One region of the Rhizobium sp. SRDI969 genome, then DNA from elsewhere that is predicted to be linked to it. Evidence: predicted binding sites of a transcription regulator. Region 1 holds the regulator's gene; the other holds the start of a gene.
What was found. The regulator PhoB, encoded in region 1, activates phosphate uptake and scavenging genes when phosphate is short. The targets are predictions, from matches to a motif close to TGTCATNNANCTGTCAT.
Positions count from the first base shown of each region.

Region 2: phnF (phosphonate metabolism transcriptional regulator PhnF) is a predicted target of PhoB. The motif match lies at 4,745-4,761, and genes of this name have one in related genera.

Region 1 is NZ_CP104035.1:174,221-181,700, reverse strand. Features, by position in the region: gene N2A41_RS00915 (O-succinylhomoserine sulfhydrylase) at 1-183, shown strand, start outside; gene apaG (Co2+/Mg2+ efflux protein ApaG) at 443-835, shown strand; gene N2A41_RS00905 (Hsp33 family molecular chaperone) at 1,084-2,076, opposite strand; gene argF (ornithine carbamoyltransferase) at 2,168-3,082, opposite strand; gene N2A41_RS00895 (aspartate aminotransferase family protein) at 3,122-4,321, opposite strand; gene N2A41_RS00890 (GcrA family cell cycle regulator) at 4,741-5,274, shown strand; gene phoB (phosphate regulon transcriptional regulator PhoB) at 5,531-6,214, opposite strand; gene phoU (phosphate signaling complex protein PhoU) at 6,362-7,075, opposite strand; gene pstB (phosphate ABC transporter ATP-binding protein PstB) at 7,120-7,480, opposite strand, start outside.
Region 2 is NZ_CP104035.1:4,702,962-4,710,441, reverse strand. Features, by position in the region: gene N2A41_RS23165 (glucokinase) at 1-404, shown strand, start outside; gene N2A41_RS23160 (ABC transporter ATP-binding protein) at 551-2,338, shown strand; gene dapB (4-hydroxy-tetrahydrodipicolinate reductase) at 2,354-3,178, shown strand; gene N2A41_RS23150 (2,3-bisphosphoglycerate-dependent phosphoglycerate mutase) at 3,200-3,835, shown strand; gene phnF (phosphonate metabolism transcriptional regulator PhnF) at 3,977-4,714, opposite strand; gene phnG (phosphonate C-P lyase system protein PhnG) at 4,832-5,308, shown strand; gene phnH (phosphonate C-P lyase system protein PhnH) at 5,308-5,916, shown strand; gene N2A41_RS23130 (carbon-phosphorus lyase complex subunit PhnI) at 5,921-7,027, shown strand; gene N2A41_RS23125 (alpha-D-ribose 1-methylphosphonate 5-phosphate C-P-lyase PhnJ) at 7,024-7,480, shown strand, end outside.

The DNA of each region.
Region 1 (7,480 bases):
AATCTCGGCGACAGCAAGAGCCTGATCACCCATCCGGCGACGACGACGCACAAGAACCTGACGGAAGAGGCGCGCGCCGAACTCGGTATCTCGCCTGGAACGGTCCGCCTTTCGGCCGGTATCGAGGATACCGACGACTTGATCGAGGATTTCGCGCGGGCGCTTGCCAAGGTCTCGGCCTGATCGGCAGTCATAACGGCCGGATATCACGCGGGGTCCGGCCGGTCCTCACCAAGGTGAGGCCAGATCTCACCAAGGTGAGACCGGGGGGAACAAGTTCGTCCGCCGCGGCGTTCCGAAGCGGAATTAACACTGGCGATTAGGCTTAACGATCGAAAACCTTTCGGATCACAGCCGTTTCAGCGATGATAACTGTTCCGTTTCTTGACGGACAAAGCCTCTTATAAGATACGGGTAACATATCTTGATTAAGGTGCAAGGCATGTATCGCGCCCTCACAAGAGAGATCGAAGTCGTCGTCGAGCCGTTCTATCTGGAGGAGCAATCCGATCCGGAAGACGATCGCTATGTCTGGGGTTACCGGATCGTCATCAGCAACAATTCCAACATAGCCGTTCGGCTGGTCAACCGTTACTGGAACATCACCGACCAGAACGGCCAGGTGGACGAGGTGACCGGTCCCGGCGTTGTCGGCGAACAGCCGCGGCTCGGCCCCGGCGACACCTACGAATATTCTTCCGGCTGCCCGCTCGATACGCCCTCAGGGCTGATGTTCGGCCATTACCAGATGGAAACGGACGAAGGAGAGATGTTCGATGTCAACATCCCCGCCTTCTCGCTGGATTCGCCTGGGCTGCTGCGCGTGCTTAACTGAGGCGCAACAATTGAGAGGTCATTTTCCGTCAGCGCCACGTTTCTGAGACGTCTTCGACGCCCGGCTTCTGGGAGATTGCTGAGACCTGCCCCTCATCCGCCTGCCGACACCTTCTCCCCGCTCTTGCGGGGCGAAGGGGACGTGTCGCGACCTCTCCGTTTCCCACCAACCTTTCGTATGGCACGTCCCCTCGCCCCGTTTTTACGGGGAGAGGGTTAGGGTGAGGGGCACCATTCGCGCGAACCAGCCTATTCGGCCGGCTGAAGCTCGGCCGGCTCGAAGCGGTAGGTGGTCGAGCAGAATTCGCAGGTTACGGCGATTTCGCCGTTTTCCTGGCTGGCTTCGATCTCCTCGGCCGAAAAGCCCTTCAGCACGCCCTTGATCTTGTCGCGCGAGCAGCTGCAGCGGTCGAAGACGGCGCGCGGTTCGTAGACGCGGACGCCACGCTCGTGGAACAGGCGAAACAGCAGCCGCTCGGTACCGACAAGCGGATCGGTGAGTTCATCGGCATCGATGGTCTCGACCAGCGAACGCGCTTCGAGCCAGGCGTCGTCCTCGCCGTGCGGGCGGCTGCCGGTGTCGCCGTCGCCGCCGTGGAGATCCGGCTGGCGCATCCGCTCCGGCGCTTCCGGCAGGAATTGGGCGACGAGGCCGCCTGCCCGCCAGCGATGGCGCGGCTTGCCGGCATCGTCACGATCGAAGAGCTCGGCCGCGGCAAGGCGGACGCGCGTCGGGATCTGCTCCGACTGGCGGAAATAGACGCCGGCAATTTCTTCAAGCGTCGTGCCGTCGAGCGGAACGATGCCCTGGTAGGGCTGGCTGAACTTGCCCTGGTCGATGGTAAAGGCGAGCACGCCCCTGCCGAGCAATTGCTCCGGCTCGGTTTCGCCTGACTCGATCGCCTTGTTGAGCAGCGCCCGATCGAAACGGGCATAGGCGCGGACATTTTCCGGCGTCGAGAAATCGGCGACGAGAAGATCGACCGGGCCGTCGCCCTTGGTCTGCACCGTGAACTTACCGTCGAACTTCAGCGAGGTGCCGAGCAGCACCGTCAGCACGACGACTTCGGCAAGCAGCCGAGCAACGGGTGCGGGATAATGATGGCGCTCGAGGATCGCATCGAGCATCGGGCCGAGCTGGACGGCGCGACCACGCACATCCAGCCCCTCCACCTGGAAGGGGACGACATGGTCATCGCCGGCGAAATCGAACTGGCCGAGGGCGGCTGCAGCTTCTGCCATGGCTTTTCACTCCTACTTTCCAGAGCGATGGGCCAGCGTGCCCGCCGCTCGCGCGGTCGCGAGTTTGTGACTCGCGACGTCCGATTATGGTTCAGATCGCGCCCAGGCACCAAGCAAGAATCGACTTCTGCGCATGAAGACGGTTTTCCGCCTCATCGAAGACCACGGATTGCGGACCGTCGATCACTTCGTCCGTCACTTCCTCACCGCGATGGGCGGGCAGGCAATGCATGAACAATGCATCATTGCCGGCTTTGGCCATCAAGGCCGCGTTGACCTGATAAGGCTGGAAGACATTGTGACCCCGGGCCCGATGTTCCTGATTCATGGAGACCCAGGTATCGGTCACCACGCAATCGACGCCGGCGACCGCACGGTCGGCATCATGGCAAAGCATGATTTCGGCGCCCTCATTGCGGGCCCAGTTCAGATAGTGATCCTTTGGCTCCGAGCCAAGGGGTACGGCCATGTTCATGCGGTAGCCGAAGCGCGCGGCACCCTCGACCAGCGAATGCAGCACATTGTTGCCGTCGCCGGTCCAGGCGATGGTCTTGCCCTTGATCGGGCCGCGGTGCTCTTCGAAGGTCATGATATCGGCCATGATCTGGCAGGGATGGGTGTCATCCGTCAGCGCATTGATCACAGGCACGGTCGCGTGCTCGGCGAGCTCGACCAGCCGCGAATGCTCGGTGGTGCGGATCATGATCGCATCGACATAGCGCGACAGCACCTTGGCGGTGTCGCCGATCGTCTCGGCGCGGCCAAGCTGCATCTCGGTGCCGGACAGAAAGAGTGTTTCGCCGCCGAGCTGGCGCATGCCGACGTCGAAGGAGACGCGGGTGCGCGTCGACGGCTTCTCGAAGATCATCGCCAGCATCTTGCCGGCGAGCGGCTTATCACCCTGGCCTGCCTTAAACGCCTGCTTGCGGGAAAGCGCATCGTTCATGATGGTTCTGAGATCGGCTGATGTGACCGCCGAAAGATCTAGGAAATGTTTAGGGCTCATGTCTTCTTACCTGTGCTGCGCCCGAAGGCGGCAATCTCTTCAAGCCGTCTTCTTGACCTTGGAGGCGCGAATGCTCTCGGCGGCGCGCTCGACGCGGGCCAGACCCTCGCGGGCTTCCTCGGCAGTGACCACGAGCGGCGGAAGAAGGCGGATGACGTTGTCGCCGGCAGGCACGCTGAGCAGATGGGCGGCGCGGATCGCCTGCAGCAGTTCGGCTGAGGGAACGGCGGCCTTGATGCCGAGCAAAAGGCCCTCGCCTCTGATATCCTCGATCACATCGGGATAACGATCCTTCAGCGAAGCGAGGCCCTGGCGGAAGACAAGCGCTACGTCGCGCACATGCTGGAGGAAGCCATCGGCAAGGATGATGTCGAGCACGGCGCTGCCGACGGCCATGGCAAGCGGATTGCCGCCATAGGTCGAGCCATGCGTGCCGGCCTTCATGCCGGAGGCGGCCTCCGACGTGGCAAGGCAGGCGCCGAGCGGGAACCCGCCGCCGATGCCCTTGGCGACAGCCATGATATCGGGCGTGATACCCGACCATTCATGGGCGAAGAGCTTGCCGGTGCGGCCGACGCCGGTCTGGACCTCGTCGAGGATCAACAGCAGGCCGTTCTCGTCGCAGAGCTGGCGAAGCGCCTTCATGAACTCGTTGGTGGCAGGGCGCACGCCGCCCTCGCCCTGCACCGGCTCGATGAGGATGGCGGCCGTAGCATCGGTGATCGCGGCGCGAACCGCTTCGATGTCGCCGAAAGCAACCTGATCGAAACCCGGCGCCTTCGGGCCGAAGCCTTCCAGATATTTTTCCTGGCCGCCGGCGGCGATCGTCGCCAGCGTCCGTCCGTGGAAGGCGCCTTCGAACGTGATGATATGGAAGCGCTCGGGATGACCCTTGGAAAACTGATAGCGGCGCGCCGTCTTGATCGCGCATTCGAGCGCCTCGGCGCCCGAATTGGTGAAGAACACCTTGTCGGCGAAGGTGGCGTCCGTCAGCCGTTTTGCCAGACGCTCCTGGCCGGGGATCTCATAGATGTTCGACAGGTGCCACACCTTGTCGGCCTGCTCCTTCAGTGCGCCCACAACATGCGGATTGCTGTGGCCGACGGAGGTGACGGCGACGCCGGCGCCGAAATCGAGATATCGCTCGCCGCTTTCGGTGATCAGCCATACGCCCTCGCCTCGCTCGAACCGCAGCGGGGCACGAGAATAGGTGTCATAAAGCGGCGCGGCTTCAGCCATGGCGCGATCTCCATCAAGTTGCCGGGCAATGACTCCGGCTAAGGAAACCAGGCCCGAAAAATCAAAAATGCCGCCTTGCGGCGGCGAGTGGCACTATTTCCTTTTCGCGCTGCAATGTCAACAAAACGGCGCCCTTAGCGTATGCAGCAAGAGTGTACAGCGGCATTTCCAGTCATCAACAGGCATTATTGCAGAAATGACACGCAGGGGCAGCAAGTTGGGGAAAACTACGAATTCGATTCATCCGGATTCATGCGACTCTTGTCACGGAGTCAGGCTCACACTAGGTTAAAGATCAATTACTAGACTGCATGCGGCGGAACTAGTCACCAAAATTGATCAAGCGTTTCTTGTTTCGGAGCTCCCGGGACAACGGTGAGGGATTCTGCCATCACCAACGCAGAAGGTGGAGACAGGGCATGAACTGGACAGACGAGCGGGTCGAGAAACTCAAGAAACTTTGGGCCGAAGGACTGAGCGCCAGCCAGATCGCTGCGCAGCTTGGCGGGGTCAGCAGAAACGCGGTCATCGGCAAAGTGCATCGGCTGTGCCTCCCCGGCCGTGCCAAGGCCGGCGGCACCAACACCGCGGCGCGAACGCCGAAGCGCAATACCTCGGCGCCGCGCGCGCCGAACTACGCCTCACGGGTCACGACCCGCACCGTTACCCGCCAGCAGGGCGCGACCATGCTGAAGGAAGAGATCGAGATCGAAACGATCGAGGAAATGGAATATGTGCCGAGAGGCAATGTGGTGGTGCCGATTTCCCGACGCCTCGGCCTGACGGAGCTGACCGAACGCACCTGCAAGTGGCCGGTCGGCGATCCGCTGAAGGACGACTTCCATTTCTGCGGCTGCGAGTCCCCCGACAATTCGCCTTATTGCGGCTATCACCAGAAGCTTGCCTACCAGCCGGTCAACGAACGCCGCCGGGCGGCAGCCCGGGCCAGCTGAACGGGTGATCATTGCTAGAATGACGAAACGGGCCGAGTGGCCCGTTTTTTATGCAATTTTGGTCCGTGCGGATGGCTGCCCCTCATCCGCCTGCCGGCACCTTCTCCCCGCTTGCGGGGCGAAGGGACATGCCGCACCCTCTCCATCCCCACCAACCTTTCGCGGGGCACGTCCCCTCGCCCCGCTTACGGGGAGAGGGTTAGGGTGAGGGGCAGACGTTAGCACGAGCCCTTGTCAGTAACCAGAACGGAAGCCCTCAGGCTTCCATCGAATAGCCGGCGCCGCGGACGGTGCGGATAACGTCCTGCATGTTGGAGAAATTCAGCGCCTTGCGCAGGCGGCCGACATGGACGTCGACGGTGCGCTCGTCGACATAGATATCGTGGCCCCAGACGCCATCCAACAGCTGCGAGCGGGAGAAGACCCGGCCCGGCGACGACATCAGGAATTCCAGCAGGCGGAATTCGGTGGGGCCGAGGCGGACTTCACGGGTCTTGCGATGGACGCGATGGGTCTCGCGGTCGAGCTCGATGTCACCGCATTTCAGCACCGTCGACAGCACCTCGGGACGGGCGCGGCGCAGCATCGCCTTGACGCGGGCAACGAGCTCGGGGGTCGAGAAGGGCTTGACGACGTAATCGTCGGCGCCCGTCGACAATCCGCGGACGCGCTCGCTCTCTTCGCCGCGCGCCGTCAGCATGATGATCGGCAGGCGCTCGGTTTCCGGCCGCATGCGCAGCCGCCGGCAGAGCTCGATGCCCGAGACGCCGGGCAGCATCCAATCGAGGATGAGAAGATCGGGAGTGCGCTCCTGAAGCCGCATTTCGGCTTCGTCGCCACGAAGAATGGTATCGACCTCGAAGCCTTCCGCTTCGAGATTGTAGCGAAGAAGCACGCTGAGGGCTTCCTCGTCTTCAACAACTGCAACTCTCGGGATCATGCGTATCGGTCTCCTCGCGCATGATCCTTAAACCGGGGGTGATTTAAGCAATGCATCCTGCGCAAACTCAGAAATTGGCTGCGACCTCTTTGCGCGCCCGGACGGGCGCGCACGCAATTGACTGGTCCGGGCGACTGGCCCGGACGGTTATTCCGTGACCGCGCCGACGGTGTTGGCGCTGTCGTCCTTCGGACGGTCGCCTTCCGGCTGCGCGCCTGTCGTCATGTAAAAGATCGTTTCGGCGATGTTGGTGGCGTGGTCGCCGATGCGCTCGATGTTCTTGGCGCAGAAGAGAAGATGCGTGCAGCTGGTGATGTTGCGCGGATCTTCCATCATGTAGGTCAGGAGCTCGCGGAACAGCGAGGTGTACATGGCGTCGATCTCGTTGTCGCGTTCGCGGATCGCATTCGCCTTGTCGGCGGAACGATTGGTGTAGACGTCGAGCACTTCCTTGAGCTGGACGAGCGCCAGCTCGGACAGATGCTCAAGGCCGCGGGCGAGCTTGCGGGGAACGCCGGTGCTTTGGACGGCGATGACGCGCTTGGCGGTGTTCTTGCCGAGGTCGCCGACGCGTTCGAGATCGGCGGCGATGCGGATCGAACCCATGATTTCGCGCAGGTCCGCAGCCATCGGCTGACGGCGGGCAATGGTGACGATCGCCTTGTCGCCGATTTCGCGTTCGGCATGATCGAGGATCACGTCGTCGGAGATGACCTTCTGCGCCAGCGCGGTATCGCCATTGACGAGCGCCCGGACGGATTCGGCGACCATCTGCTCGGCCAGACCGCCCATTTCGGAAATCCGCCTGGACAGGAACTTCAAATCATCATCATAGGCAGAATAAATATGTGTCGATGCCATGGGGCTTTATCCTCGAATAACGGGAAGGCTTGGTGTCGCCAAAATCAGCCGAAACGACCCATGATGTAGTCCTGGGTGCGCGGGTCGTCGGGATTGGTGAACATCTTGTCGGTGTCGTTTTCCTCGACAAGATTGCCAAGGTGGAACATGGCGGTGCGCTGCGAGACACGCGCGGCCTGCTGCATGGAGTGGGTGACGATGACGATCGTGTAGTTCTCGCGCAGCTCGTGGATCAGTTCCTCGACCTTGGCGGTGGCGATCGGGTCGAGCGCCGAGCAGGGCTCGTCCATGAGGATGACCTCAGGGCTGACGGCAACGGCACGGGCAATGCAGAGGCGCTGCTGCTGACCGCCGGACAGGCCGGTGCCGGATTCATGCACGCGGTCCTTGACTTCGTTCCAGAGA
Region 2 (7,480 bases), 370 kb from region 1:
ATCTCTATCATGCCATCTGCATTGTCGACGGCATCCAGCCGACGATGAAGGATCCCGCCGACATCACCTCGCACGCGCTTGCCGGCAGCGACAAGGCAGCCATAGAGACCGTCTCGCTGTTTGCCACCTATCTCGGCCGCGTGGCGGGCGACATGGCGATGGTGTTCATGGCGCGCGGCGGCGTCTATCTCTCCGGCGGCATCTCGCAGAAGATCATCCCGGCGCTGAAGAAGCCGGAATTCCGGATGGCCTTCGAGGACAAGGCGCCGCATACGGCGCTGCTTCGCACCATCCCGACCTATGTGGTGACACATCCGCTGGCAGCGCTTGCCGGGCTTTCCTCCTATGCGCGCATGCCGGCGAATTTCGGCGTCTCGACGGAAGGCCGCCGCTGGCGGCGTTAAGCCCCGACGCAAAGCAAATAGAGCGTCTTTGGCGCGTCCTGGCGGACGCGCGGCGCTCTAGCCAAACCAGTCCCAACTCTTTATAGACGCCGGCAAAAGTGCGCGTCGCCTTTGCGGCGCGCTTGGTCCGAGACAGGAAATCCTATTTGGAAGCGGCGGAAAGCAGAACGCAGGGCGTCAGCAGCGATACCGTAACCGGCATCCTGAAGCGCATCATCGCTGAAAACGGCCGCGATCATCTGTGGGGCTATGTCTTTGCGATCGCCTGCCTCCTCGTGGTGGCGCTTTCGACGGCGTTCACCGCCTGGATCATGCGGGCGATCATCGACGAGGCCTTCGCCAATCGCCGCGCCGACGTCGTCTGGATCATCTGTCTTTCGATCTTCATCGCCTTCGTGCTGCGCGGCTTTGCGAGCTACGGTCAGGCGGTGGCGCTTTCCAAGGTCGGCAACGATATCGTCGCCCGCTACCAGCGCCGGCTCTATGCGCATCTGATGACGCTTTCAGTCGGCTTCTTCAGCGAGGCGCGCTCTGCCCATATCGCTGCGCAGGTGAGCCAAAACGTCAGCGGCATTCGCGACGTGCTCAACCTGACGATCACCTCGACAGTGCGCGACCTGCTGACCTTCGTTTCGCTGCTCGCCGTGATGATCCTCCAGGATCCGCTGCTCAGCCTTGCGGTGTTCATCATGGCGCCGCCGCTGCTTTATGCACTGCGTTATGTTTCCAAGCGGCTGCGCTCGGCGACCCGCGAGGCCGTGCATCTGAACAGCCACGTTCTCGGCGCCATGCAGGAGACGATCCAGGGCATCGCCATCGTGAAAGCCTTCACGATGGAAGAAGAGCTGGAGCGCAAGGTCAACAAGCTCATCAAAGGCGCCGAAAGCCGGGCGAACCGGATTGCCCGTCTTTCCGAGCGCACCTCTCCTCTGACGGAAAGTTTCGCGGGCTTTGCCGTCGCCAGCGTGCTTGCCTATGCCGCCTACCGCTCGATCTACTTCAATGTGCCACCCGGCGCCTTCTTCTCCTTCGTCACGGCGCTGCTGCTTGCCTATGACCCGGCCCGCCGGCTTGCCCGCCTGCAGGTGCAGATGGAGCGCGCCGTCGTCAATGCGCGGATGATCTATGAATTGCTCGACATGGAACCGCGCCAGCGCGACCTGCCGGATGCCCGGCCGCTGACGGTGACGCAGGCAAGAATCGAATTCCGCAATGTGTCCTTCGCTTACGGCAATGAGAGCGTGCTCAGCGGCGTCAGTTTCACCGCCGAGGGCGGTGCGACCACAGCGCTTGTCGGGCCCTCCGGCGCCGGCAAATCCACCGTCATCAGCCTCATTCCGCGCTTCTACGATCCGCGCGAGGGCGAAATTCTGATCGACGGGCAGGATATCGCCCACATCACCAAGAAGTCGCTGCGCCAGCAGCTCGCCTATGTCTCGCAGCAGCCCTATCTGTTCGAGGGCACGATCCGCGACAATATCCGCTATGGCCGGCCGGAAGCGACCGATGCCGAGGTGGAAGAGGCGGCGCGGCTTGCCTATGCGCATGATTTCATCTCAGCACAGCCGCAAGGTTACGAGACGCCGGTCGGCGAAAACGGCGTGACGCTTTCCGGCGGCCAGCGCCAGCGGCTATCGATCGCGCGCGCCCTGGTGCGCAATGCGCCGATCCTGCTTCTCGACGAGGCGACCTCGGCCCTCGACACCGAATCCGAAGCCGCCGTGCAGAAGGCGCTCGACGAAGCGATGAGCGGACGCACCGTCGTCGTCATCGCCCACCGGCTTTCGACCGTGGTACGCGCCGACAAGATCGTCGTCATGCAGCAGGGCCGTGTCGTCGAGGAAGGCAATCACGAGACGCTTGCGAAGGTCAGCGACGGTCTTTACGCTCGCCTCAACAACCTGCAGAGGCCTTCGGCCTCCGATTCAAACTGACCTGGTGAGACTGACATGAGCGATGCTGCGATGAAACTGGTGGTGGTTGGCGCAGCCGGACGCATGGGGCAGACTTTGATCCGGCTCATCCACTCGATCGAAGGCGTCAGGCTGCATGCCGCGGTCGAGCGCGCCGGCTCGCCCTTCGTCGGCAAGGATGCCGGCGAGATCGCCGGTCTCGGCCCGACTGGTGTCATCATCGGCGACGATCCGCTCAACGCCTTTCTCGATGCCGAAGGCGTGCTCGACTTCACCTCGCCTGCCGCAACAGTGGAATTCTCGGGCCTCGCCGCGCAGGCCCGCATCGTCCATGTCATCGGCACGACCGGCTGTTCGGACGACGACAATGCGAGGATCGCCGCCGCCGCCCGCCATGCCCGCATCGTCAAGTCGGGCAATATGAGCCTCGGCGTCAATCTGCTCAGCGTGCTCGCAAAGCAGGCAGCGCGAGCGCTCGATCCTGATGACTGGGATATCGAGATCCTGGAAATGCACCACAAGCACAAGGTAGATGCGCCGTCCGGCACCGCCCTTCTCCTCGGCGAGGCTGCGGCCAAGGGGCGCGGCATCGATCTTGCCGCGAAATCGGTCCGGGTGCGCGACGGCCATACTGGCGCCCGCGAAGCGGGCACGATCGGCTTTGCGACGCTGCGCGGCGGCTCGGTCATCGGCGAGCATTCCGTGCTTTTCGCCGGCGAAGGTGAAATCGTCACCCTATCGCACAGTGCGGCCGACCGCTCGATCTTCGCGCGCGGCGCCATCAAGGCGGCGCTTTGGGCGCGCGACAAGAAGCCGGGTCTCTATTCCATGCTCGACGTGCTCGGGCTTTCTTCCTCTTAACGATACTACGGAGGCATATTCATGAGCGGTACCCTCGTCCTCGTTCGCCACGGCCAGAGTGACTGGAACCTGAAGAATCTCTTCACCGGCTGGAAGGATCCCGATCTGACCGAGCTCGGCGTCCAGGAAGCCAATGCCGGCGGGGCGGCGCTCGCCGAATACGGCATCAAATTCGATGTCGCCTATACCTCGGTGCTGGTGCGCGCGCAGCACACGCTGAAGCTCATCCTCGACAAGGTCGGCCAGCCCGATCTCCTGACGATCAGCGACCAGGCGCTGAACGAGCGCGATTACGGCGATCTCTCCGGCCTCAACAAGGATGATGCGCGCGCCAAATGGGGCGAGGAACAGGTGCATATCTGGCGCCGCTCCTATGACGTGCCGCCGCCCGGCGGTGAAAGCCTGCGCGACACCGGCGCCCGCGTCTGGCCCTACTACCTCACCGAAATTCTGCCGCGCGTGCTCAGAGGCGAGAAGGTGCTGGTTGCCGCGCACGGCAATTCGCTGCGCTCGCTTGTCATGGTGCTCGACAAGCTCACCCGCGAAGGCGTGCTCGCCCTCAACCTCGCGACCGGCGTGCCGATGGTCTACAAGCTGAAGGCGGATTCCACCGTCGCGTCCAAGGAAGTGCTCGGTGACATGTCGGGCGCACATTGATCGCAGCTGATCTTTCCCCCTTAGAGCAATTCCGTTTTTCTTCGAATCACGAAATTGCTCTAACTCTTTGTTTTCACGCAATTACCTGGCGCAAAACCGCTGCACACTTTTGCTGGAATTGCTCTAGGCGGAGAAAGGCGCTCAGTTCTCGATGGTGAACTGTACCCGGTCGGCCGCGAAACGGCTGATCGAATATTGCACCGGCACACCCTCAAGATCGGTATTCATCGCCTTGGCGATCAGCAGGATCGCGCCGGGGGTGAGTTCGAGGTCGGCCATGTCGGCCGCACTCGCATGGGCGGCCGTCACTTCGGTCGTCGCCCGGACATAATCCGGCAGGCCGAGTTCGGCGAAAGCCTTGGTAATCGATTCTCCCGTCCGGTAGGCCTCACCGATACCGGCAAAGCGCTTGGCGGGAAACCAGCTCGTCGCCCTTGAAACCGGCCGCTTGTCCGCCTGACGCAATGTTTCCAGGCGGATCACCTCTTCTCCCGGCTTCAGGCCCAGCCAGCGGGCAATCTCGGCACTCGCTTCTTCCTTTGCCTCATCGAGCAGAAGGCCGCGCATCTCTCGGGCTTGATCGCCGATGCCGGCGGTAAAACGGGTGCGCCGGGTGATCGGGAAGTTCAGTCGCTCCTTACGCTCGATCAGCGTGCCGCGACCCTGTACCGCACGGACGATACCCTCCTGCGCCAATGCCGCCAGCGCGCTACGCACCGTATGCCGGTTGACGCCGAATTGCAGCGCCAGCATTGTTTCCGGCGGCACCATTCCCGTTTCGTCATAGGCTCCCGTGCTGATCGCCTCACGAATCCGATCGGCGATCTGGCGCCAGAGCGCCACGCCGGTTTGCCTTTGCACCTGCTTCAATCCCGCCATTCCACCCCTGCTCGTCCATTTAACTCTCGATGTCACACGCTTGTCACGACATCGATTTAGAGCTAAGTATAGCTTGTATGGTTGTCTATATCAATAGACATTTGGAGGGAAGCGGCGATGATATCAGCGGACAGGAAAGACGCTGCGTCACAGACGGCATCCGGGCGCAAACGCGCCGCCGATCTGCTGGCGCGCGCGGAGCGCAGCGAACTCCAGGCGGTCTTCGATGCGCTGCCGGAAAAGCCTGTGGCCCATCCGGTGCGCGGACCGGAAACCGGGCTGGTGATGGTGCGCGGACGCATCGGCGGCGGCGGCGCTCCCTTCAATCTGGGCGAAGTGACCGTGACGCGAGCGACCGTCCGGCTCGACACCGGTTCGGTCGGCCATGCCCAGGCGCTCGGCACCGACCGCGAGAAGGCCAGGCTTGCGGCGATCTTCGACGCGCTCTGGCAGGAGGAGGCGACGAAGGACTTCGTCGAACGGGCCCTGCTTTTACCGATCACTGAGCGGATCGCCGATGCCGAACGCCGCAAGGCGGACGAGACGGCGGCAACCCGCGTCGATTTCTTCACCATGGTGCGGGGAGACAACTGATGGGCCTGAAGACAGAAGCTTTGACCGGCGGCTTTGCCGAGCCGGTCTTCCATGCCCAAAGCGTCTTCAAGATGCTGATGGACGGCATGGCCCGCCCCGGCACGATCCAGACCGTTCAGCCCGATGTCGCTCCGCCGGCACCGCTCGGCATCGCCGCCGGCACGATCGCGCTGACGCTTTGCGACCACGACACGTCAGTCTGGCTTTCACAGGGACTGGCGAGATCCGCCGTGCCGGAGTGGCTCGGCTTCCATACCGGCGCACCGTTGACCACCGAAAAAGCCGAGGCGCGCTTTGCCTTCACCGAGGCCGGCACCGCACTTTCCTCCTTCGGCCTCTTTGCATCAGGCACGCAGGAATATCCCGACCGCTCGACGACCCTCATCATCGAACTCGCCAATCTCGAGGGTGGCCGCAGGCTGGCGCTGATGGGTCCCGGCATCCAGAGCGTGACGGAGATCGCGCCGATCGGCCTGCCGGAGACCTTCCTGCGGCTCTGGACCGAGAACCGCGCGCTCTTTCCGCGCGGCGTCGACATCGCGCTGACAGCGGGCAGGCGTTTCCTCTGCCTGCCGCGCACCACCAAGATCACAGCAACGGAGATCTGAGCTCATGTATGTTGCCGTCAAGGGTGGCGAGACCGCCATCGCCAATGCCCACCGCCTGCTCGCCGACCGCCGCCGCGGCGACCGTTCGCTGCCGGCGATCGGCATCGAACAGATCGTGGCGCAGTTGGCGCTCGCCGTCGACCGCGTCATGGCCGAGGCTTCGCTTTTCGACCGCACACTCGCTGCCCTCGCCATCCGCCAATCGCGCGGTGACATGATCGAGGCGATCTTCCTGCTGCGCGCTTACCGCACGACGCTGCCACGTTTCGGCTATTCCAGGCCGCTCGACACGGCTGATATGACGATCGAACGCCGCATCTCGGCGACCTACAAGGATCTGCCGGGCGGCCAGCTTCTTGGGCCCACCTTCGACTATACCCACCGGCTGCTCGATCCCTCGCTGCTTTCGGACGAGGCGGTGGAGACGCCCGCTCAGCGCGTCGCCGAGGCCGGCCGTGTCATGCGCGTCTCCGAGATCCTCGGCGAGGAAGGCCTGATCGAGGCCGACGGCGACATGCCGGAAGATCACGAGATCGGCGACCTGACCCGCGAACCGATGGAATTCCCGATGACCCGGGATCTCCGCCTGCAGGCGCTTGCCCGCGGCGACGAGGGCTTCCTGCTGGCGCTCGGTTATTCGACCCAGCGCGGCTATGGCCGCAACCACCCCTTCACCGGTGAAATCCGCATCGGCGACGTCGAGGTGGAATTCGACGTGCCGGAACTTGGTTTCGCCGTCTCGCTCGGCACGATCCAGATCACCGAATGCCAGATGGTCAACCAGTTCAAGGGGTCGGCCAAGGCGCCGCCGCAATTTACCCGCGGCTACGGCCTGGTCTTCGGCCAGAGCGAACGCAAGGCGATGGCGATGTCGCTTGTTGATCGTGCGCTTCGCGCCGAAGAGCTCGGCGAGGATATCACCGCACCGGCCCAGGACGAGGAATTCGTCATCTCGCACTCCGACAACGTCCAGGCGACGGGCTTCGTCGAGCATCTGAAGCTTCCGCATTATGTGGACTTCCAGGCCGAACTCGATCTCGTCCGCCGCATGCGCCGCGAATTCGAAGCCGCCCGCAACGGTGGCGAAGACATGAAGGAAGCCGCCGAATGACCGATCTGGCCAGCTACAACTTCGCCTATCTCGACGAACAGACCAAGCGGATGATCCGCCGCGCCATCCTGAAGGCGATCGCCATTCCCGGCTACCAGGTGCCCTTCGCCTCGCGCGAAATGCCGATGCCCTATGGCTGGGGCACCGGCGGCGTGCAGGTGACGGCCTCGATCATTGGACCGGACGACGTGCTGAAGGTCATCGACCAGGGCGCTGACGACACGACCAACGCCGTTTCCATTCGCGCCTTCTTCCAGAAGGTCGCCAATGTCGCGGTGACGACGCATACAAAGGATGCAACGATCATCCAGACGCGCCACCGCATTCCCGAAGAAAAGCTTAGGGTCGGGCAGGTGCTCGTCTACCAGGTGCCGATCCCCGAGCCGCTGCGCTTCCTCGAGCCGCGCGAGACCGAGACGCGCAAGATGCACGCGCTTGAAGAATACGGCCTCA